Regions from separate parts of the Microbacterium oleivorans genome, predicted to be linked through region 2. Evidence: predicted binding sites of a transcription regulator. Region 2 holds the regulator's gene; each other region holds the start of a gene.
The links. The regulator HrcA, encoded in region 2, represses chaperone genes, less so after heat shock. The targets are predictions, from matches to a motif close to TTNGCACTCGNNNNNNNCGAGTGCNAA.
Positions count from the first base shown of each region.

Region 1: a site for HrcA is predicted at 5,212-5,238, ahead of groES (co-chaperone GroES). Genes of this name have one in related genera too.
Region 3: a site for HrcA is predicted at 3,229-3,255, ahead of HW566_RS12295 (Hsp20/alpha crystallin family protein). Genes of this name have one in related genera too.

Region 1 covers NZ_CP058316.1:2,406,328-2,414,042, forward strand. Annotated here, with positions in the region: gene alr (alanine racemase) at 1-926, shown strand, start outside; gene tsaE (tRNA (adenosine(37)-N6)-threonylcarbamoyltransferase complex ATPase subunit type 1 TsaE) at 923-1,426, shown strand; gene tsaB (tRNA (adenosine(37)-N6)-threonylcarbamoyltransferase complex dimerization subunit type 1 TsaB) at 1,467-2,132, shown strand; gene rimI (ribosomal protein S18-alanine N-acetyltransferase) at 2,129-2,623, shown strand; gene tsaD (tRNA (adenosine(37)-N6)-threonylcarbamoyltransferase complex transferase subunit TsaD) at 2,620-3,687, shown strand; gene HW566_RS11450 (hypothetical protein) at 3,684-3,977, shown strand; gene HW566_RS11455 (class I SAM-dependent methyltransferase) at 3,992-5,179, opposite strand; gene groES (co-chaperone GroES) at 5,313-5,609, shown strand; gene rarD (EamA family transporter RarD) at 5,748-6,686, shown strand; gene HW566_RS11470 (ABC transporter substrate-binding protein) at 6,905-7,715, shown strand, end outside.
Region 2 covers NZ_CP058316.1:170,809-178,523, reverse strand. Annotated here, with positions in the region: gene HW566_RS00945 (16S rRNA (uracil(1498)-N(3))-methyltransferase) at 1-301, opposite strand, end outside; gene dnaJ (molecular chaperone DnaJ) at 306-1,427, opposite strand; gene hrcA (heat-inducible transcriptional repressor HrcA) at 1,467-2,504, opposite strand; gene hemW (radical SAM family heme chaperone HemW) at 2,580-3,797, opposite strand; gene HW566_RS00925 (DUF1990 family protein) at 3,797-4,456, opposite strand; gene lepA (translation elongation factor 4) at 4,483-6,333, opposite strand; gene HW566_RS00915 (ExeM/NucH family extracellular endonuclease) at 6,537-7,715, shown strand, end outside.
Region 3 covers NZ_CP058316.1:2,591,043-2,598,757, reverse strand. Annotated here, with positions in the region: gene HW566_RS12305 (ROK family transcriptional regulator) at 1-888, opposite strand, end outside; gene HW566_RS12300 (HNH endonuclease signature motif containing protein) at 1,118-2,590, shown strand; gene HW566_RS12295 (Hsp20/alpha crystallin family protein) at 2,729-3,154, opposite strand; gene HW566_RS12290 (L-serine ammonia-lyase) at 3,285-4,676, opposite strand; gene HW566_RS12285 (FUSC family protein) at 4,766-5,836, shown strand; gene HW566_RS12280 (FAD-binding protein) at 6,067-7,320, opposite strand; gene HW566_RS12275 (GntR family transcriptional regulator) at 7,588-7,715, opposite strand, start outside.

The sequences.
Region 1 (7,715 bases), 1.1 Mb from region 2:
GCGCGGCGGGCATCACCGCCCCCGTGGTCGCTTGGCTGCACGCCCCCGACGCCGACTTCCGCGCCGCGGCCGCCCACCGCGTCGAGCTCGGGATCTCGAGCTTCGCGCAGCTCGAGGCGGCCGCCGCGGCCGCGACGGGGGAGAGCCCGGTGGGAGTGCATCTGAAGGTCGAGACGGGTCTCGGCCGCAACGGTGTCGAGCCGCGCGAATGGCGTCGGGTGTGCGCCGAGGCGGCCCGGCTCGAGCGCATCGGCCGGATCCGTGTCGTGGGTGTCTTCAGTCATCTCTCCAACACGAGCATCGACGACGACCGTGCCGCGCTCGCGCGGTTCCACGAGGCCGTGGCCGATGCGGCAGCGGTCGGGGTCTCGCCGCGGCTGCGCCACATCGCCGCCTCCCACGCGGCGCTCGCCCTTCCGGAGTCGCGACTGGACTGCGTGCGGCTGGGCATCGCCGTGTACGGGCTCTCGCCGACGCCGGACCGCACCTCGGCCGACCTGGGGCTGCGCCCGGCGATGACACTGCGCAGCACCGTCGCCGCCGTCCGACGCGTTCCCGCGGGACAGGGCGTCTCCTACGGCTACACCCACCGAGCGGCCGCCGAGACGACGCTCGCCCTCGTGCCGATCGGCTACGCCGACGGCGTCCCGCGGCAGGCATCGGGCCGCGGCCCCGTCGTGATCGGCGGAGGCCGGTTCACCGTGGCGGGTCGTATCGCGATGGACCAGTTCGTGGTCGACGTGGGGGACGCGGAGGTGTCGGTGGGCGACGAGGTGGTCCTGTTCGGCGACCCGACCCTGGGCGCGCCGAGCGCCGCGGAATGGGCGGATGCCGCCGACACGATCGATTACGAGATCGTCACGCGGGTCGGGCCGCGCGTGCGACGCATCACGGTCACGGACGAGGCGACGGGAGACGGATCATGAGCTCACTGGACGAGTACCTGGGTCAGCGCGAGGTGACCTCCGCCGGCGACATGGAGGCGTGGGGTCGCGAGATCGGAGAGCGGCTGCGCGCCGGCGACCTCCTGGTGCTGACCGGGCCCCTCGGGGCGGGTAAGACCACGCTGACCCGCGGAATCGGGGCGGGCCTCGGCGTGCGCGGGCCGATCCAGAGTCCGACGTTCGTCATCGCCCGCACCCACCCCTCGCTCGTCGACGGCCCCCCGCTCGTTCACGTCGACGCCTACCGGCTCGGGTCCGCGGCGGAGCTGTCGGACCTCGACCTCGACCTCGACGCCTCGGTGACGATCGTCGAATGGGGGCGCGGCATGGTCGACGGACTGCGCGAGAGCTGGTGGGAGATCGAGCTCGAACGCGGCTGGAGCGGAACGGGCCTCGACAACGCCTGCGGCACGAGCGGCCCCGCGGCGGCCGAGATGGCCGATGCCGCTCCCCGCATCGTCACGGTCAGCCGTCGCCCCTGACAGGGACGCGCCGGCGCCGGGGCCGACTACCCTGGATCACGTGATTCTGGGCATCGACACCTCGATCGGCACGGCCGTCGCGATCGTCGACCCGGCCGGGGCCGTACGCGCCGAGGCCGTCAGCGGCGACGCGCGAGGTCACGCCGAGGTGATCGGCGACCTGCTCGCGCGTGCCCTCTCGCAGGCCGGGATCCGTGCCGCTGACATCACCGCTGTCGCGGCCGGGATGGGACCGGGGCCGTTCACCGGACTGCGCGTCGGGATCGCCGCGGCGCGGGCGTTCGCGCTCGGGCGCGGCATCCCCGTCGTCGCCGTCGCGAGCCACGACGCCGCCGCCCTCGAACGGACGCACCCGACGGGCGACGAGGACGGCGTCGGTGCGGCCGTCGAGGGGGAGCACTTCGCGATCGTCACCGATGCGCGCCGGCGTGAGCTGGCCGTGTCGGTCTACCGCGTCGAGGACGGCGCGCCTGTCCGCGTCGCCGAGCCCCGCCTGGTTCTCCGCGCGTCGGCCGACACCGTCGACCCGCTCGGCTTCCCCGCTGCTCGGCTGCCGGAGACGACCGGGATCAGCGCGGTCGCGCTGGCCCGCATCGCCGCGTCGCGCCTGCGCGCGGGCACGGCCGACGTGTCGGCGATCGAGCCGCTGTATCTCCGGGCCCCCGACGTGACGGTGCCCGCCGGGCCGAAGAAGGTGGGGACGTGACGCTGCGCGCGGCGACCCGCGACGACCTCGACGCGATCATGACGCTCGAGCAGGAGTCCTTCCCGACCGACGCCTGGAGTCGCACCGCCATGGCGGCGGAGCTCGCCTCGCCGCACGGTCGCTACCTCGTCGACGACGACGACGGCCGTGTCATCGGGTACGGCGGGGTGCGTGCCGCGCGCGGAGCGGACGACGCCGACATCCAGACGATCGCGCTCGCCCCCGGATCCCGCGGCACCGGACGCGGCCGGGGCCTGCTGCGCGCGCTGCTCGACGAGGCCCGCCATCGGGGTGCGCGCGAGGTGTTCCTCGAGGTGCGCGCCGACAATCCCGTCGCCCAGCGCCTGTACCTCTCGGAGGGCTTCGTCGAGATCGCCCGGCGTCCCCGCTACTACCAGCCCGACGACGTCGATGCGATCATCATGCAGCTGCGTCTCGCGTCGCCCGCCGGCGGCCCGGGCTCCGAACGTGCCGGGGAGGCCGACCGATGACGCGCGTCGACCACCGCGCCGAGCCCCTCGTCCTGGGGATCGAGACGAGCTGCGACGAGACCGGCATCGGAATCGTCCGGGGGCGCACCCTGTTGTCGAACACGATCGCCAGCTCGATGGCCGAGCACGCCCGCTACGGCGGTGTGGTGCCCGAGGTGGCGGCCCGCGCCCACCTGGAGGCTCTTCAGCCCGCCATCGAGGCCGCGGTCGCCGAGGCCGGCGTCACCCTCGCCGACCTCGATGCCGTCGCCGTCACGAGCGGCCCGGGGCTCGCGGGCGCCCTGATGGTCGGCATCGGCGCCGCCAAGTCGCTGGCCGTCTCCCTCGACAAGCCGCTCTACGCCGTGAACCACCTCGTCGGGCATATCGCCGCCGACATCCTCACCGGCGACGACGTGGAGTACCCCACCGTCGCCCTGCTCGTCAGCGGCGGACACACCTCGCTCCTGCTCGTGCGCGACCTCGTCTCGGACGTCGAGATGCTGGGCGAGACGATGGACGACGCCGCCGGCGAGGCCTTCGACAAGATCGCCCGCATCCTCGGTCTTCCCTACCCGGGCGGCCCGGAGATCGACCGCGCCGCTGCCACCGGCGACCCGGGTGCGATCCGCTTCCCGCGGGGGCTCTCCCGAGCCTCCGACCTCGCCGCGCATCGATACGACTTCTCGTTCTCGGGACTCAAGACCGCCGTCGCGCGCTGGATCGAACAGCGCGAGGCGGCCGGTGACCCGGTGCCCGTCGCCGACGTCGCGGCCTCGTTCCGCGAGGCGGTGGTCGACGTCCTCGTCACGAAGGCGCTCGACGCCTGCGCGCAGCACGGGGTCCCGCGGCTCCTCCTCGGCGGCGGGGTCATCGCCAACCGGCGTCTGCGCGAGGTCGCACTCGAGCGCGCCGCTGCGGCGGGGGTCGCGGTGCGCATCCCGCCGCTGAGCCTGTGCACCGACAACGGCGCGATGATCGCCGCGCTCGCCGCCGAGCTGATCGCGTCGGGGGCGGCGCCGTCGACCCTCGGCTTCGGAGCCGATTCGACCTTGCCGGTCACCGAGATCCAGGTGCACGGATGACCGAGCCGGCACGCCCCCGGGTGGAGTGGGCTCCCGAGCCCGAGGTGCTGCCGCGGTCGGGGGGATGGGCCCTCGCCCTGGCCGTCGTCGGGCTGGCCCTCTCGCTCCTCGTCGGGTGGGCGTTCCCGCTCGGCATCGCCGCCGTCGTGCTGGCCGTCCTCTCGCTCCGCCGCCCGTGGGAGAGCCGGCTGGTCGGGGGCTGGGCGTTGGCGCTCGGAGCGCTCTCGCTCGTCTACAGCGCCGGGTGGCTGACGTGGGGCGCGTTCCGTGCGGGGCTCATCGGCGGCTGAGCGCGTGCTGCGGCTCAGTGCAGACGGTCGGCGAGCACGGCCACGCGCCGTTCGCCCACACGGGTGAGGAAGAGGGTCGCGGCGGCACCGCCCGACAGTGCGAGCTTCCTGCGGAACTGCGCGGGATCGATGTCGACGCCCCGCTTCTTGATCTCCAGGGTCCCGATGCCCTCGCGGCGCAGCACCGCGTCGATGTCGCGGGTCTTCAGAGGCAGCACCTCGCGCACACGGAAGGTGGTGGCGAACGGACTCCGTCGCCCGTCGTCCGAGGTCATATACGCGGTGCCCCCCTCGAGCATGCCGGCGTCGAGGGATCGAGCGACCTCGCCGATCAGCCGTGCTCGGATGACCGCGCCGTCCGGCTCGTGCAGGTAGGCGCCGAGCGGTCGGGGTTCGGCGTCGGGGCTGTCGCCCGTCGCGGTGAGTTCGGCCGCGCTGTCGCCGCGCAGCACCAGCGCGGCGCGTCCCACACCCTCCCGGGCGAGGGACCCCGACCAGAGGACGAGCTCGATCGTCGAGCCGTCGGCGCTGATCCACTGGGCCTCGACATCGCCGGGGAGGTCCTCGCGATCGAACGCGGGACCGAGCTTGATCCCCGTCGGCAGCCGACGGGCCAGATCGAACGCCCAGGGGAGTGAGGGCGTGTAGGCGGATGCCGTCACGCGCCGTGTCTCGCCGTGCCCGGCCGTGCGACGAGCAGGGTCGAGCCATACCGCATCGACCTCGTCGAGCGCCGTCTCCTCGGCGAGGCCGTGGCGCACCTGCGCTGCATCGCCGAACGGGGCGAGGTTGTAGGCGGCGATCGCCGCGGTCGTCTCGTCGGCGTCGACGGCCAGCACCTCGAGCCCGATGCCGGCGAAACCCAGCGCGTCGCCGCCGATGCCGCAGCCGAGGTCCGCCACGCGGCGGACGCCGGCGTCCCGGAAACGCCCGGCGTGGCGTGCGGCGACGGCGAGTCGCGTGGCCTGCTCGAGACCCGCGCGGGTGAACAGCATCCGCGACGAGAAGGGACCGAACTTCTGGATCGCACGTTCGCGAAGTCGAGCCTGTCCGACGGCGGCGGAGACGAGATCGGGCGAGAGCCCCTCGCGCCGCAGCCGCGAGACGGCGGCAGCGGCGTCGGCGGTGGAGGTGATCTGCAGCGAGTCGACCAGCCGCAGCCCTTCGGGGGTCAGCAGCGCGGCGAGCTCGGCGTGATCCACTCGGCCAGCCTACGCCCCGACCCCGCATCGGATTGGCACTCGCGTTGCGTGAGTGCCAACGTCGCTCTACACTCGGACTTGGCACTCTCAGGGTGAGATTGCCAACCAGTCTTGTCGAAGAAAGAGGTAGACCGTGTCGGTTTCCATCAAGCCGCTCGAGGACCGCATCGTCATCAAGCAGGTCGAGGCCGAGCAGACCACCGCGAGTGGTCTGGTCATCCCCGACACCGCCAAGGAGAAGCCCCAGGAGGGCGAGGTCGTGGCCGTGGGCCCCGGCCGCATCGATGACAACGGCAACCGTGTTCCGCTCGACGTCGCCGTCGGCGACCGGGTGATCTACAGCAAGTACGGCGGGACCGAGGTCAAGTTCGGTGCCGACGAGTTCCTCGTGCTCTCGGCGCGCGACGTGCTCGCCGTCGTCGTTCGCTGACGCGACGCTCTTCCGAAGGCCCGGGTGCTCCGCACCCGGGCCTTCGTCGTTCCCGGTGGGCGGGTCGTGGCAGGGGAGCGGCGATCGTTGGCAGTCGCGCGGACCGCGGGCATGTCACGACCGAACTAGGCTTGGCCCGTGACACCCCTCGACCCGGCCCGCGAACGGACGCTCGGTGGTGTCTACGCCTTCGCGGCCTACGTCCTCTGGGGCTTCATGCCCCTGTACTTCCTGGTGCTGGCGCCGATGGGCCCGTTCGAGGTCGTGTCGTGGCGCATCCTGTTCTCGCTCGTCTTCTGCGCCGTGCTGCTCACGGTTCTGCGGGCGTGGCCCAAGCTGATCGCCATCCTGCGCACGCCCCGGCTCGTGCTGTGGACGATCGTCGCCGGCATCCTCATCTACGTCAACTGGCAGGTCTTCCTGATCAGCACCCTCACCGGTCATGTCATCGAGGGCAGCCTCGGCTACTTCATCAACCCGATCGTGACCGTGCTGCTGGGCGTCCTCGTGCTGAAGGAGCGGCTGCGCACGGCGCAGTGGGTCGCGATCGGCATCGCCGTCGTGGCGGTGGGCGTCATCGTGGTCGGTTACGGCGACTTCCCCTGGATCGCGCTCACGCTCGCCGCGAGCTTCGGCGCCTACGGCCTCGTCAAGAAGCAGATCGGGCCGTCGGTCGACGCGGTCAGCGGGCTGACGCTCGAGTCGCTCTGGCTCGCGCCCATCGCGATCGTGCAGGCCATCGTGGTCGCCGTCACCGGCGGACTGGTGCTCGGCTCGGTCAGCGGCGGACACACCCTCCTGGTCCTGCTGGCCGGCGTGGTCACCGCGACGCCCCTGCTCTTCTTCGCCGCGGGCGCGCGGCGCAGCAGCCTGACGGTCATCGGTCTGCTGCAGTTCGCCGCGCCGATCCTGCAGTTCATCACCGGCGCCTGGATCCTCGGTGAGCCGATGCCGATCGAGCGCTGGATCGGCTTCGGCCTCGTGTGGCTCGCCCTCGTCGTGCTGAGCCTGGACTCGTTGCGCGCTGGTCGCCGACCGCGGCGGGGCGGCCCTGCCGACGTCGCTCCGGTCGTCTGACCTCGGTCCGTCGCAGGCGCCCCGACCCGGGGCGGCGAGGGGCGGTGTGGCACCGGTACCATCCGCGCCGCGACGCGGAACAGTCGGGCCCGTAGGTAACGATTCGGTCGCGTAACAGACCGTTAACACATCGCAACATCCCCGGTGCGGCGCCGCCACTAGGTTTGACCCAACCTCGCGGGGCTTCGGCCGCGCGTTCCCACTCATCAAGGAGCACAATGGGCGTTCTCACCCGTTCCCGCACTGCGAAGGTCCTCGGCGGTATCGCCGTGATCGGCGCGAGTGCCCTCGTCCTCGCCGGATGTGCCGGAGGCAGCGAACCCGCAGCCTCGGGTGACGCCGGCGGCGGCGATTCGGCGGCGGCCGACTTCCCGATCGACTGCGCCGCTGCCGAGCCCGCGTCCTACACGCCCGAGTACAGCTCGACCTCGACCGGCCCCGGCACCGACCTCACCTACACGATCGGCACGGCGCTGCCGCAGACCGGTAACCTCGCCTTCCTCGGCCCGCCCGAGATCTCGGCGACCGAGTTCGCCGCGTCGCAGATCAACGCGGCCGCCAAGGGCATCACCATCGACCTGAAGCAGGGCGACTCGGGCGACACCGACAACAAGGCGTACGAGACGGAGATCCCGCGTCTGCTGGGCGAGGGCGCCACGGCGATCGTGGGTGCGGCGTCCTCGGGCACGTCGCTGCAGTTCATCGACCAGGTGATCGCGGCCGGCGCCGTCCAGTTCTCCCCGGCCAACACCTCGGCGGCGTTCACCGGCTACGAGGACAAGGGCCTCTACTGGCGCACCGCTCCCTCCGACGTCCTCCAGGGCGAGGTGCTCGGAAACCTCATCGGTGCCGACGGCAACGAGACGCTCGGCATGATCGTGCTCAACGACTCGTACGGCACGGGCCTCGCCTGCTTCACCAAGGCCGCCTTCGAGGCCGCCGGCGGTGAGGTCGTCGCGACCTCGCTGTACAACACCGGTGACACGAACTTCTCGGCTCAGGTCGAGGACGTTCTGGCCGCTGGCCCCG
Region 2 (7,715 bases):
CGGTGCACGCCTGCACTGCCAGCTCGTCGCGGTCGCCCTTGGCGAGAGCCTGCACGAGGGCGACGCGGCGCTCGGGCGCCGGGAGGTCCCGACGCCCGGTGACGTCGATGCGCACGAGTCTCGGGTCGGCCGACACGACGGTCCCGCTCAGCCAGGTGCCGGCACCGTCGCCGACCGTCACCGCTTCGCCGGGCCGCACCCGCCGCACGCCCGCAGCGTGGTGAGCCTCGGCGCCGGTGAGTTCGACGCTCTCGCCCGGCTGGGCGTCCAGCGGCGCGTCGACGACGAAGTGCAGCGCCATGGGATCAGCTGTTCCGGAACCGGTCGCGCAGTTTCGCGAACATCCCCTGGTGGAACTCCGCCAGGTGCGGGGCCGGTGCCTTCGTGCGGCGCTTCAGCTCCTCGATCAGCGCGCGTTCCTTCGCGTCCAGGCGAGTCGGCGTCACGACGTGGACGCCGACTCGGAGGTCGCCGCGGTTCGTTCCGCGCAGGGGCGTGATCCCGCGGGCCTTGATCGTCAGCACGTCACCCGACTGCACGCCGGGCCGCAGCTCGAGGTCGACCGGGCCGTCGAGCGACTCGATCGTGGTGGTGGCGCCCAGCACCGCGTCGGGCATCGACACCTCGAGCGTGGCGAGAAGATCGTCGCCCTCGCGGCTGAACACGTCGTGGGCGGCCACGGTCACCTCCAGGTAGAGGTCCCCATTGGGTCCGCCCGCCGGACCGACCTCGCCGGACCCCGGCAGTTGCAGCCGCAGCCCCGTCTCGACACCGGCGGGGATGTCGAGCGAGACAGTGCGGCGAGCACGCACCCGTCCCTGTCCCTGGCACGTCGTGCACGGGTAGGGGATGGTCGTCCCGTAGCCCTGGCACACGTTGCAGGGCTGCGAGGTCACGACGTTGCCGAGCAGGCTGCGGACCGTGCGCTGGACGTTGCCGGCGCCGTGGCAGACATCGCAGGTGACCGGCTGGGTGCCGGGCTGGCAGCACGAGCCCTGGCAGGTCTCGCACAGCACCGCGGTGTCGACCTCGATGTCGCGGTGCACACCGAAGACGACGTCGCCGAGCTCGAGCGTCACGCGGACGAGGGCGTCCTGTCCGCGCTCCCGGCGCGATCGCGGCCCGCCGGCGCGGCCGCCGCCGGCACCACCGCCGCCGAAGAATGTCTCGAAGATGTCGCTGAACCCGCCGAAGCCCGCGGCTCCCCCGAAACCGCCGGGACCATCGCCGCCCATGTCGTAGCGCTGGCGCTGCTCGGGGTCGCTGAGCACGTCGTAGGCGTGCGTCACCAGCTTGAAGCGCTCGGACGCGTCCGCGCCGGGATTCACGTCGGGGTGCAGCTCTCGTGCGAGGCGTCGATACGCCTTCTTGATCTCGTCGGGCGACGCGTCGCGCGCGACGCCCAGGACCTCGTAGTGGTCAGCCACGGATCGCCTTTCCGCCCGGAGGGGCGTGGGTGGGTGGGGTCAGCGGGAGCTCTCGTCGTCCTCGAGCAGCCGGCTGAGATAGTGGGCGACGGCGCGGACCGTCGCGAGGTTGGTCGGGTAGTCCATCCGGGTCGGCCCCATGAGCCCGACCCGCGCATGGGAGCCGGGGACGTCGTAGTCGCTCGTCACGACGGATGCCTCCGAGAGCCCGAAGGCCTCGTTCTCACGGCCGATGCGGGTCGCCACTCCCCGCTCGTCGGTGACCATCTCGCCCATGAGGCGCAGGAGGGTCACCTGCTCCTCGATCGCCTCGAGCAGCGGGTAGATGCTGCCGCGGAAGTCGGCCTCCCGCCGAGCGAGCGTGGCGGTGCCGGCCATCACCAGACGGTCCTGCCGGAAGGTCTCGAGTTCCTCGACCAGGATCCGGGCGATCTCGCGCACAGCCTCCCCGATCGCGTCGCGCGATGACACGTCGCCGGCGAGGGCGGAGACGGCCTGCGACGCGTCGCGAATCGAGCTCCCCGTCACCGCGGCGCGCAGGGTCGCCTTCGCGACAGCGAACTGGGCCTCGTCGAGGACTGTGCGCACGACCCCGACGCGCTGCGAGACGCGCCCGGTGTCGGTCACCACGATCACCACGAGGCGCCCGCCGCCGAGATCGACCAGCTCGAGATGAGACACCTGCGCCCGCGCGAACGACGGGTACTGCACCATGGCCACCTGCCCCGTGAGCTGGGTGAGAGCACGGACAGTGCGCACGAGGAGGTCGTCGAGGTCGCTCGGGCCGTCGAGGAAGGTCGCGATGGCGGAGCGCTGAGCAGAGCTGAGCGGACGCAGCCCCGCGAGGTGGTCGACGAACACCCGGTATCCCTTGTCCGTCGGGACGCGTCCCGACGACGTGTGCGGCGCGGCGATGAGGTCTTCGTCCTCGAGCAGCGCCATGTCGTTGCGGATCGTCGCCGCCGACACTCCGAAGGCATGGCGTTCCACGATCGACTTGCTGCCGACGGGCTCACGGGTGTCGACATAGTCCTGCACGATCGCCCGCAGCACCTGCAGTCCGCGTTCCGAAACCATGTCACCTCCTCGCTGGCACTCGCTGTACGGGAGTGCCAATTCTACCGCGCCGCGAGCGAGGATCGCCGCCGGGACTCACTCGGTGAGCGTTCGCACGACGGCGTCGGCCATCAGCCGCCCCCGGAGGGTCAGCACGATGCGGCCGCGGACCGCGGCGGCCCCGTCGATCAGTCCGTCGGCGATGAGACCGGCCACACCGCGCCGGGCATCGTCATCGAGCTCCGCGATCGGGAGGCCCTCGGCGATCCGCGTGCGCAGGAGCACCGACTCGAGGCGACGCGCCTCGGCGTCCGGCCGTTCCCGCCCGGCTCCGGGCGACACGCCCCCGGAGAGCCGCTGCGCGTAGGCGGCGGGATGCTTGACGTTCCACCAGCGCAGCCCGCCGACGTGGCTGTGCGCGCCCGGCCCGTAGCCCCACCAGTCGGTGCCGCGCCAGTAGGCCAGGTTGTGACGCGAACGCTGCTCGGGAGTCGTGGACCAGTTGGACACCTCGTACCACCGGTAACCGGCCGCGGCCAGCAGGTCGTCGGCGAGCTCGTACATGTCGGCCTGCAGATCGTCGTCGGGGGCGAGCACCTCGCCGCGGCGGATCTGCCGCTCGAGCTTGGTGCCCTCCTCGATGATGAGCGCGTAAGCCGAAACGTGGTCGGGGCCGAGGGCGACCGCCGTCTCGAGCGAGCGACGCCAGTCGTCGAGACTCTCGCCGGGAGCTCCGTAGATGAGATCGAGCGAGACATCGAGGCGGGCCGCTCGGGCCGCGGCGACCGCCGTCGCGACGTTCGCCGGATCGTGGGTGCGATCGAGCGCAGCGAGCACGTGCGGCACTGCCGACTGCATCCCGATCGACAGGCGGGTGACTCCGGCATCGGCCAGCTCGCGGGCGACCTCGTCGGTCAGCGTGTCGGGGTTCGCCTCGACCGTGACCTCGGCGCCGCGCGCGATCCCGAAGGTGTCGCGAACGCCCGCCAGCATGCGGGCGAGGTCGCCCGGAGGCAGGAGGGTCGGCGTGCCGCCGCCGAAGAACACCGTCTCGGCGGGGCGCCGCGGGCCCCGCTCGTCGAGGACACGCGCCGAGAGCGCGATCTCTCGCAGGACCTCGTCGGCGTACGCATCCTGGCGCGCTCCGCGCAGCTCGGTGGCGGTGTACGTGTTGAAGTCGCAGTAGCCGCATCGGACGCGGCAGAAGGGCACGTGCAGGTACACCCCGAACGCGCCGTCGGCCGCGATGGCGAGGTCGTCCGGGAGCGATCCGTCGGCCGGCACCGGATCACCGAGAGGCAGCGCTGCGCCCATCAGGCCCCGGGCGTCGTGTACAGCGGCGAGATCGCCCGGAGATAGCCCTGGAACAGCATCCGTCGTCGGCGGCGCACGAGCGCCGGAAGCATGCGATACGTCAGGGCCGTCGGCCGGTCGAACGCGCGCACCACGAACCACACCTCGTCGCTGTCGCGCCATTCGAGCAGGAACGACTCCTCGCCGCTGACGACCGAGCCGCCGACCGTGCCGAGCGCGAAGGCGACCCGACGCGGCTCCTCGTCGACGAAGATCACGCGCAGCTCGGCGTCCGCGCTGAGGCCCGAGACGCGCCCGTGCACGCGAAGGGTCGTGCCCGCGCCGACGTACGGGGTGCCGTCCGAGTCGAACCGCTGCTCGTGCTCCATGCTGCTCGGCGCCACCGCATTGCCCTCTTCGTCGAACGCGACGCCGGTGTACATGGGGCCCGATGCGGGCCGCACGTCGCTCACGCGCAGGCCGGCACCGCGCAGGGCCGACCATGACATCAGGAGGTCGGCGGCCGTGTCGAAGCGCGACTGACCGCTGCCGATGCGCCAGGCGCTCTCGGCGGGGAGGCTGCGCTCGGGCGGATACGCCATCAGGTCGTGCGCGCGCGTCGCACCGACCGCCGCGTAGTCGACGGTCTCGTCTCGGAAGGTCCCGCGTCGCTGATGCATCGGTCTCCTCGTGGATCCGGTTGGGGCTACTTCTTGTCCTTGCCCTCGACGTCGCCCGAGAGCGCCGCGATGAAGGCCTCTTGCGGCACTTCGACGCGCCCGACCATCTTCATGCGCTTCTTGCCCTCCTTCTGCTTCTCGAGGAGCTTGCGCTTGCGGGTGATGTCACCGCCGTAGCACTTCGCGAGCACGTCCTTGCGGATCGCGCGGATGTTCTCGCGCGCGATGATGCGAGCGCCGATGGCGGCCTGGATCGGCACCTCGAACTGCTGTCGCGGGATCAGCTTGCGCAGCCGCTCGGTCATCATGGTGCCGTAGGCATAGGCCTTCTCACGGTGCACGATCGAGCTGAACGCGTCGACCTTCTCACCCTGGAGCAGGATGTCGACCTTGACCAGGTCGGCCGTCTGCGAACCGGCCGGCTCGTAATCGAGGCTCGCGTAGCCCTGGGTGCGCGACTTGAGGTGATCGAAGAAGTCGAACACGATCTCGCCCAGCGGCATGTTGTAGCGCAGCTCGACACGGTCCTCGCTCAGGTAGTCCATGCCCAGCAAAGTGCCGCGGCGCGTCTGGCAGAGCTCCATGACCGTGCCGACGTAGTCCTTCGGCGCGAGGATGCCGACCTTCACGACCGGCTCCGACACCTCGGCCACGCGGCCGTCCGGGTATTCGCTCGGGTTGGTCACGACCACCGTCTCGCCGGTGTCGGTCGCGACCTCATAGGTGACCGACGGAGCGGTGGTAATGAGGTCCAGGCCGAATTCGCGCGAGAGACGCTCGGTGATGATCTCGAGGTGGAGGAGCCCGAGGAACCCGCACCGGAACCCGAAGCCGAGCGCCACGGAGGTCTCGGGCTCGTACTGGAGCGACGCGTCGGAGAGCTTGAGCTTGTCGAGCGCCTCGCGCAGGTCGCCGTAGTCGCTGCCGTCGATCGGATAGATGCCGGAGAAGACCATGGGCTTGGGGTCGGTGTACCCGGGCAGCGCCTGCGTGGCGGGCTTGCGGTGGGTGGTGATCGTGTCGCCGACCTTGGACTGGCGGACGTCCTTCACGCCCGTGATCAGATAGCCGACCTCGCCGACGCCGAGCCCCTTGCCGGGGATCGGCTCGGGGTTGGACACGCCGATCTCGAGCAGCTCGTGGGTGGCGCGCGTCGACATCATCTGGATCCGCTCGCGCGGCTCGAGCTTTCCGTCGACCATCCGCACGTAGGTGACGACGCCGCGGTAGGCGTCGTAGACCGAGTCGAAGATCATCGCGCGCGCTGGAGCGTCCGGGTCGCCGACCGGTGCCGGGATGCGGTCGACGATGCGGTCGAGCAGCTCCTCGACCCCCATGCCGGTCTTGCCGCTCACCCGCAGCACGTCCGCGGGATCGCCTCCGATCAGATTGGCGAGCTCCGCGGCGTACTTCTCGGGGTCGGCCGCCGGCAGGTCGATCTTGTTGAGCACCGGGATGATCTGCAGGTCGTTCTCGAGGGCGAGGTACAGGTTCGCGAGCGTCTGGGCCTCAATGCCCTGAGCCGCGTCGACGAGCAGAATCGCGCCCTCGCACGCGGCGAGCGACCGGCTGACCTCGTAGGTGAAGTCGACGTGGCCGGGCGTGTCGATCATGTTGAGCGCGAAGGTGCCGGCGTCCTTCGACCACGGCATCCGCACGGCCTGGCTCTTGATCGTGATGCCGCGCTCGCGCTCGATGTCCATCCGGTCGAGGTACTGCGCGCGCATGTCGCGGTCGGCGACGACGCCGGTGATCTGCAGCATCCGATCGGCCAGCGTCGACTTGCCGTGGTCGATGTGGGCGATGATGCAGAAGTTGCGGATGAGCTCGGGCGGCGTGGCGGCAGGCGCGAGCGGCTGGGAGGCGCGCGGAGACATGTCCTGGGCAGTCTACCCGGGGCCTCGCCCGGCCACGCGCCGCAGCGGCGTCGGGTCGCATCGCGCTCCCGCCCGCGGGTAGACGGGATGAGGAAGATTTAACACATTCGTTGCTTGCTCCCAGGCGATCCTCAGCCGAAGCTCGAAGCACGGCCGGTCCCCGCGCGACATCCCCCTCGTGCCCGCGCCGCTGGGAGATCTCCGTGACCTCGTCAGTTCACGTTCGCGCGCGCTCGCGCACTCTGACCGCCGCGATCGCCGCGGCCACCGTCGCCTCGGCGATCGGATTCCCGATCAGCGCGGCGGCGGCCGTGGATCCGGCCGCCGACCTCGTCATCTCGGAGGTCTACGGCGGCGGCGGCAACAACGGCGCACCGTTCAACCGCGACTTCGTCGAGATCGCCAACGTCGGGGACGCCGCCGTCGACCTGTCGCAGTACAGCGTGCAGTACGCCTCCGCGACCGGAGCATCGTGGCAGGTGACCCCGCTCGCCGGCGCCGTCGTCCCGGCAGGCGGCCAGGTGCTGGTCGGTCAGGCCACCGGGGCGAACACCTCGCTCCCTGGCTTCGACGCCGACGTCGAGGGCACGGTCGCCCTCAGCGGCTCGCAGGGCAAGGTCGCGCTGGTCTCGAGCCGCGACGCGCTGGCGGGCGCGACCGGCATCGCGAATCTCCCTCAGGTGGTCGACCTCGTCGGCTGGGGCGGCGCGACGCACTTCGCCGGTGCCGGCGCGGCCCCGGCCACGACCAACGCGACATCCGTCGCGCGTGACGACGCCCTCACCAACACCGCCGACAACGCCGCGGACTTCACCGCCGGTGCGCCGACGCCCCAGGGCCTCGGCGGCAGTGACCCCGACCCCGACCCGGAGCCGGAGCCGGACCCGATCGCGCTGACGATCGCGCAGATCCAGGGCGACGGTGACGCATCCCCGCACGTCGGCGCCACCGTCACGACCTCGGGCGTGGTCACCGCGCACTACCCGACGGGCGGACTCGACGGCTACGTGATCCAGACGCCCGGGACGGGCGGCGACACGACGGCCGGTCGCGCCGCATCCGACGCCGTCTTCGTCTACGCCCCCGGCGCCGTCGACGAGGTGGCCCTGGGCGACACCGTCGAGCTGACGGGTGTCGTGTCGGAGTTCAACGGACTGACCGAGATCACCGTGGCCACCGGAGCAGCGGCCGTCATCGCCGCCGCCGAGCAGCCCGTCCCGGTGCGCCTGGCGTGGCCGGCCGACGCCGCCGGCCGCGAGGTGCTCGAGTCGATGCTCATCGAGCCGCAGGGGGCGTTCACCGTCACCAACACCTACTCGACCAACCAGTACGGCGAGGTCGGTCTCGCGTTCGGCGACGCGCCGCTGCGCCAGCCGACGGAC
Region 3 (7,715 bases), 930 kb from region 2:
GCCCTCGCGCTCGGTGGCGTCGGCTGCGTCGAGACGCGACGACAGCGACGGGATCGAGAGCCAGGCCTCGAGGCATCCGATCTTCCCGCACGCGCAGGCCGGCCCGCCGTCGGTTCCGACCGTCACGTGACCGATCTCGCCCGCGGCCGACCGGGCCCCGCGCAACGGCTCGCCGCCGGTGAGCAGCCCTGCACCGACACCACGGCCGACCTTGACCAGGATGATGTCGTCGCCCGCGCCGCCGAACGTGTGCTCGGCGAGCACGGCGGCGTTGGCGTCGTTGGCGACCAGAACCGGCACGCCGATGGCCTCCCCCAGGACGGTGCCGAGATCGAGGTGGTCCCAGCCGAGGCCCGGCGCCGCCAGGACCACACCCGCATCGTCGACCACGCCGGGCGTGCCCACCCCGATGCCCAGGACCGGCGCGTGCGCGTCGGCGACGAGCGTCCGGGCGAGTCCGACGACAGCCGCGAGGATGTCGCGACGGTCCGCCGGCACCGCGACGTCGTGACGGGCGACGATCTCTCCGTCGAGAGTCAGTACGGCCCCGGTGAAGGTCGCACTCCCCGACAGATCGAGGCCGACGATGCGGTGGCCGTCACGGGCGAGGTCGATGAGGATGGCCGGCTTGCCCGGACCCGCAGCCTCGCGGACGCCACGTTCGGCGACGAACCCGTCGGCGATCAGCTCGGACACCAGGTCGGAGATCGTCACGCGGGTGAGCGCCGTCTGCCGAGCGAGGTCGGCACGACTCATCGCTCCCCCGTGGAAGAGGCTCTGCAGCACGAGCGCGCGGTTGTGCGCACGGGCGTGCTCGGGGAGGATCTTGGCCCCCGGTCGCCGCGTGCGCGTGGTGCGTCGCGGTGCGTCCGCCTCGGTTCTCGTCATGTTTGTTAGTAGACCTTACGAACCCGCCCGCAGCAAGACGGGTCGACAGGTTTGCTAGCGATGTTTACAAACTCGTTACACGATCGACCATCCCGGTGCAGCGCTCGCCTCCGGAACGGCGTCGACGAGGTAGGGCATTCCTTCCTCCTCTGTCAGCCGTCCCGTCGAGTTGTTCTCGGTGGCTATTTTGTTCTATATCTATGTCGTACCCCAGCGTCAGAATAGGAACATGCAGACGAACGACGGCGACAGCGGCGAGGTCGCCGTCGGCTCGCCGCATGCCGTCGCGATCGCCGGCTTCGTGGATGCCCTCGCGCTCGTGCACGCCGGTGAGATCGCCGCGGTGCGGGCCTTGGCAGACCTCGGGCGGTCGGCGTTGCGTGAGGCGCACCGCGGTGGGGTGCGCGGGATGGCGTCGGATATGGAGTTGCGGTCGGTCGCGGCTGAGGCGGCAGGAATCGCGCGGCGCGGTGACCGGCGGGTGCAGGCCGACATCGACCACGCGATGACGGTGGTCGACGACTACCCCGCGATGTTCGCGGCCTGGGAGCAGCGCCTCGTCACCCGGGAACACGTGGACGTTGTCGTGAAGGTCGGGCGGGTGGTGCCGGAGGAGGTGCGGCCGGAGTTCGACGCCGCCGCAGTGGCCGTGTGTCAACGCGATATCGCGACGCGGGTGGCCGGGGCGTTGCAGAACCTGGCGGAGCGGATGCACCCGCGGTCGTTCAGCGAGCGTCACCGGGAGGCCGCGGCCGGGCGGTGCGTGCGGTTGTCGCCGGGGGTGGATGGGATGGCCGACCTTTCGGCGACGGTGCCGATGGTGATCGCGGCGGGGATCTACGACCGGTTGACGCAGATGGCGCAGTCCGTGAAGGACGCCCGGGCGGATGCTGTGGCGGTGGATGCCGCGGGCGCTGGCGCGGTCGCGGTGGATGGCGCGGGCGCGGTGGACGGCGCCGGCGCCGCTTTCGGAGTAGATGCCGAACGAGATGCCGGTGCCGCTGCCCCTACCCCTGATGCCCGGACGATGGATCAGCTTCGCGCGGATGTTCTCTCGGACCTCGTCCTCGGCGGTGCACCCGTCATCGACCCGACGGTGGGCGTGGACGGGCGTGGTGCCCTCGGGGCGATCCGCGCGAAAGTGCAGGTCGTGATCACCTCAGACACCCTCACCGGAAACGACGAACACCCCGCCGAAGCGACCGGCACCGGACTCATCGACGCCGACACGGTCCGGGAACTCGCCTCACAGACGGCGACGTGGGACCGGATGTTCATCGACCCGATCACCCGCACACCGGTCGAAACCGACTCCTACCGGCCCCTCCCCGCGATGCGGCGGCTGCTGCAGACCCGCGACCAGCACTGCCGGTTCCCCGGCTGCCGCAGAGCCGCGATCCGCTGCGAAATCGACCACACCATCGACCACGCCACCGGCGGCCACACCCACATCTACAACCTCGCCCACCTCTGCCAACGACACCACTCCATGAAGCAATTCACCAGCTGGCGGGTGGAACAGGCCGGCGGCGGAGTGCTCGTGTGGACCTCACCCCACGGCAGGGTCTACCGAGAAGACATCCCCATCCCCGCCGTCTGCTTCACACCAGAACTCGCCACACCACCACCCGCACCACCCGGCCCACCCGGGCCGCCCGTCCGGGGCACCGGCGCGCCACCCGACCCGCCGCCACCCTTCTGACACGCCGCCGCCCTTCTGACGCGGCACCCGCTCATGTCCCTCCGGCGCGAGACGACCCAGAACGACGATGGCCGCAGCCCCCGTGCGGGGACTGCGGCCATCGGATATCGGCGCGGGGCCGAGGCGGTCGGGCCGAGGTCAGTTCTCGATCGGAACGACCGGAGCGGGCGCGTCGGTCGAGACCTGCACCTTCCGCGGCTTCGCCTTCTCGCTGACCGGGATGGTCACGGTCAGCACGCCGTTGTTGTACGTGGCGGCGATGCCATCGGTGTCGACGCCCTGGCCGAGGTTGAGCTGCCGCAGGAAGCTGGCCGCCTCGCGTTCGCGAGTGATCCAGGTGACGCCCTCTCCGCTGGCGAGCGTGCGCTCGGCGCGGACCGTCAGCAGCTGACCGTCCACGTCGATGTCGACCGACCCCGGGTCGATGCCCGGGAGGTCGGCGGTCATCACGTAGTGGTCGCCGTCGCGGTAGAGGTCCATGGGCATCCGGCGCGGGCCGCGGCGCGTGTCGAAAAGGCTCGAGGCAATGCGGTCGAGGTCGCGGAACGGGTCATAGGTGGCCATCGATCTTTCCCTTCTCTGAGTGTCTGTGTTGAGATCTTCCGAAGTTGAGTCGTGTCGGCTCAACTGCGTCCAGATTAGCACTCTGCCCCTGCGAGTGCCAATGGTTCTCGCAGGGCGAACGGACGCCCGATCAGCACTCCACGACGTTGACGGCGAGACCGCCCTCGCTCGTCTCCTTGTACTTGTGCGACATGTCGATGCCGGTCTGACGCATCGTCTCGACGACGGCGTCCAGCGAGACGTAATGCGTGCCGTCACCGCGCAGAGCCAACCGTGCCGCGGTCACCGCGGTCGACGCTGCGATCGCGTTCCGTTCGATGCACGGGATCTGCACCAACCCGCCCACCGGGTCGCAGGTCAGGCCGAGATGATGCTCCATCGCGATCTCGGCCGCGTTCTCGATCTGCGCGTTGTCGCCGCCCATCACCGCGGTGAGGCCGCCGGCCGCCATCGCACAAGCCGACCCCACCTCGGCCTGACAACCGCCCTCGGCGCCCGAGATCGAGGCGTTGGCCTTGAAGAGCGAGCCGAGCGCGGTCGCCGTGAGGAGGAACCGCCGAATGCCACGTCGCCTGTCGAGATCCTCCGGCGCGAGCAGCGACTCAGCGGCGAACCGCCACCAGTACATCGCGACCGCCGGCAGGATCCCCGCCGCCCCGTTCGTCGGCGCCGTCACGACCCGGCCGCCGGAGGCGTTCTCCTCGTTGACGGCGAGCGCGAAGGCACCGAGCCACTCCCCCGGCAGCTCGCGCCCGCCCGCCGACTCGGCGGCCTCGAGCTGCGCACGCATGGCGCCCGCGCGACGCCGCACCCGAAGCATCCCGGGAAGCGTCCCGTCGGCTCGGAGCCCCGCCTCGACGCACTCGGTCATCGCCGCCCAGATCGCATCGAGCCCCGCCGCGACCTCCCCCTCGGGACGCAACGCCTCCTCGTTGCGCCGGGCCAGGCCCGCGATCGAGAGCCCATCACGGTCGCACAGCTCCAGGAGCTCCGCCGCGCTGGTGAAGCGGTAGGGCCATCGCGTCGGCTCACGGCCGCCCTCATCGTCTCCGTCGCGGCGGATGAAGCCGCCGCCCACCGAGTAGAAGGTCTCGGCCGAGACGACGGCGCCCGCGGCATCCCACGCCGTCATCCTCATCGCGTTCGGATGCTGCGGCAGCCGCGTGCGAGGTTCGAACACCACGTCACCGCGAGAGAAGGCGACGGGGTGCGTCCCGTCCAGCAACAGCGCCGCACCGTCGAGCCACCCCGACCACGCTCCGCGCACGTTGCCGGGGGGCACCGTCTCGGGTGCGTACCCCTGCCATCCCGCGACGACGGCGTCAGGGGTGCCATGACCGATGCCGGTCGCCCCGAGAGAGCCGTACAGCACGCAGCCGACCCGCGCCACCGACGGCAGCACCCGCGCCTCCCGCAGCCGCTCGACGAAAACCCGGGCCGCGCGAAGCGGTCCGACCGTGTGGGAGCTCGAGGGTCCTACGCCGACGGAGAACAGCTCGAACGCCGAAACGTATGCGCTCACGGTCTCAGGCTACGTCAGCACCTGCCGCACCGGGCCTGCCGCGTCAAGGGCCTGTGGTCGGCGGGCACGCACGCATACATTCGCCCACGATGAACACCGCTCCCCACCCCCGCGTCGCCTCGCTCGCCGCCGCGGCCCGAACCGCCGGGGGCGAGGCGTTCGCCGTGTCGCGCCTGCTGCTGGCCGGCAAGGCCGCACTGGCCGCGGCGATCGCGTGGTACCTGGCCCCGCTGGTCCCCTTCGCACACGACGGGTACTCCTACTACGCGCCCCTCGGCGTGCTGGTGAGCATGTATCCGACCATCGCCGACTCCGCGAAGGCGGGCCTCCAGGCCGTGGCGGGCCTCGCGATCGGCATCGCGATCGGGCTGGTGGGCCTGGTGATCGTCTCGGGACCGAGCCCCCGCATCCTCGGCGTCGCGATCGTCGTGGGGGCGGGGGTGGCGATCGGCGGCATCCGCGCCCTCGGCACGGGCCGGGACTGGATCGCGATCGCCGCCCTGTTCGTGCTGCTGCTGGGCGCGAACGACGCCGGGGGGTTCTCGGTGTCGTACCTCGTCACCATGGCGTTCGGGGTCATCGTCGGCGTGGTCGTCAACCTCCTGATCGTCCCGCCCCTGTACCTGCGCCGCGCGTCCTCACGACTCTCGCAGCTCCGCGATGCAGTCGCCGACCGGCTCGACATGATCGCGGTCTCGGTCGGCTCCGGGTCGGCACCCGACCCCGCCGGGCAGCACTATCTGAGCGAGATCCTCGATGCGGTCTCGACCGACGTGCGCGAAGCAGCGCGCAGCCGCAAGGCCCATCCGCTCGCGCGACGCAGGCGCGGTATCGACGCCGAGAACGACGGGCGCATGCGCGCCCTCGAAGAGACGGTGCGTCAGACGCTCGAACTGGCCGAGGGTGTCGTCGCACTGCCGCTCAGTCGTGACGCAGCCCTGCTGCGCGCGCAGCTGGCCGAAGCCGTCCGCGCCACCGCTCGAGCCGTCGCCCACCCTCTCGGCGATCCGGAGGCCCCCGCCGCCGTCGACGCCGCCGAACGGGCCCTTGCGCGGGTGGTCGAGGCCGTTCCGGCCCGCCACGACGGACGCATCTCGCCCTGGACCCGCACCGCGGTCGACCTCGAGCGCATCATCACGGCATCGCGCCCCCTCACGTGACCCGCCGGTGCGTCCTCCCGCTCAGCGATCTCACAGCTCGCCGCGCAATCCGCTGACACCGGGGCCCCGAACAACCCCCCGTGCCGCTGGTGTGCGCACAGCCGACCCGGGTCACTCCGATGACGCTGGGGGGAGCCGTTCTCGTTCTGCTGGGGAGCAGACGGGACCACGGGGTTGCCGCGCGGCTCGGACGGCGAGCGCACACCAGCGGCCATGCGTCCGCCCGCGGATCACCGTGCGGCGATGCCGAGCACCCGTTCGAGATACGGGCCCGAGAACTTCCCTTCGGGATCGACGCGAGCGACGAGCTCGCGGAAGTCGTCAAGGTGGGGCAACGACGCGTCCACCGGCATCGAGAACACCTTGCCCCAGTGGGGCCGAGGGTCGTAAGGCGCGAGCGCGCGCTCCACGTGTCCGATCGCGGTGGCCACGGCATCCGGGCGGTTCTTCCACGTGAAATGGATGCACACGCTGTCACGACCGAAGCCGGGCGAGAGCCACAGCCCGTCGGCGGCGACCGTGCGCAGCTCGGTCACGAGCAGTGCGGGCTCCACGCGGTCGGCGATCGAGCGCACCGCTGCTATGGCTGCGACCGCTGAGGCTCGGTCGACCCAGTACTCGGTCTGGATCTCATCGCCGTTGGACGGGGTGGCGTCGATGCGGAAGTGCGGCAGACGGTCGCACCAGTCGCCCGGCACGCCGCCCTGTTCGGTCGTGTTGTCGACGCCGTCCGCGGCGGGCGAATCCGCCTTGTCGCTCACCCGCCGCGCACTCAGGATCTGACCGGGCATGTCGGCGGCGGAGTCGTCGGCCAGCCGCTCCTTGAGCCACAGCTCGCCCACGTCGGGGGTGTTCCACCGCGTGAAGACGCTGACGCTGTAACCGGATGCCGTCACCTCGTCGAACCGCTCGAACAGGTCGTCCCACGAGAGGCCGACGTAGGTGTCCTGTCGCACCCGGTAGGTCGGCTCGATCGCGAGCGTCACCCGCGTGACCGGCCCGAGCGCTCCGAGGTTCACGACCTGGCCGGCGAACTCCGCGTCGTCCGCGGCGACACGGCGAAGGCCCCCGTCGGGTCCGATGAACTCCAGAGTCCGCACCGCGGTCGCGAGCGAACCGTTGCGGTCTCCCGAGCCGTGCGTCGAGGTGGCCGTCGCTCCGCCGACCGAGATGTGGGGCAGCGACCCCATGTTGTGCAGCGCCCACCCGCGGTCGGTGAGATGGCGGGCCACGACGGCATAGCGCGTGCCGGCGCCCACCGTCACCGTCCGCGACGCCTCATCGATCGCGATGGCCGGATCGATCGCGGTCAGCGCCAACAACGCACCGTCGGTGTCGGCCAGGTCGTTGAACGAATGCCGCGTGCCGAGCGATCGGATGCGGGGGCGGGATGCCACCAGCTCCTGCGCCTCGGCGACGCTCGTCGGAACGAGGATCTCTGCGGCGGCGAAGGTGTGGGTTCCGGCCCAGTTGCGTTCGGTCACGACGTCACGCTACGCGACGGCGCGCCAGAAAGAACAGGTCGACAACAAACAAAGAAGCCCCCGCAGAGCGGAGGCTTCTCGTTCACTGTCTCAACACAGTGTGCGCCCGAAGGGACTCGCACCACTAACCTTCTGATCCGTAGACCAAGCGGTAGCCAGCGAGATCCGCGTGATCACGCGGGCGATGGAGGCCGGTGCACACATTCGTGCACACATCGACGTCGTGCACCAGTCCGGCTCGACCGAAGGTCGTTACGACACCCGTGATCACGCCAGCGCGCGGAACTCCGCCGAGTAGCGCACGACGAGTTCGGAGGCGCGAGTGCCGTGCTCGGCGACTCGCCGCCTCGCCTCCTCGCCGTCGCCCGCATCGATCGCCTCCGTGATCCTGCGGT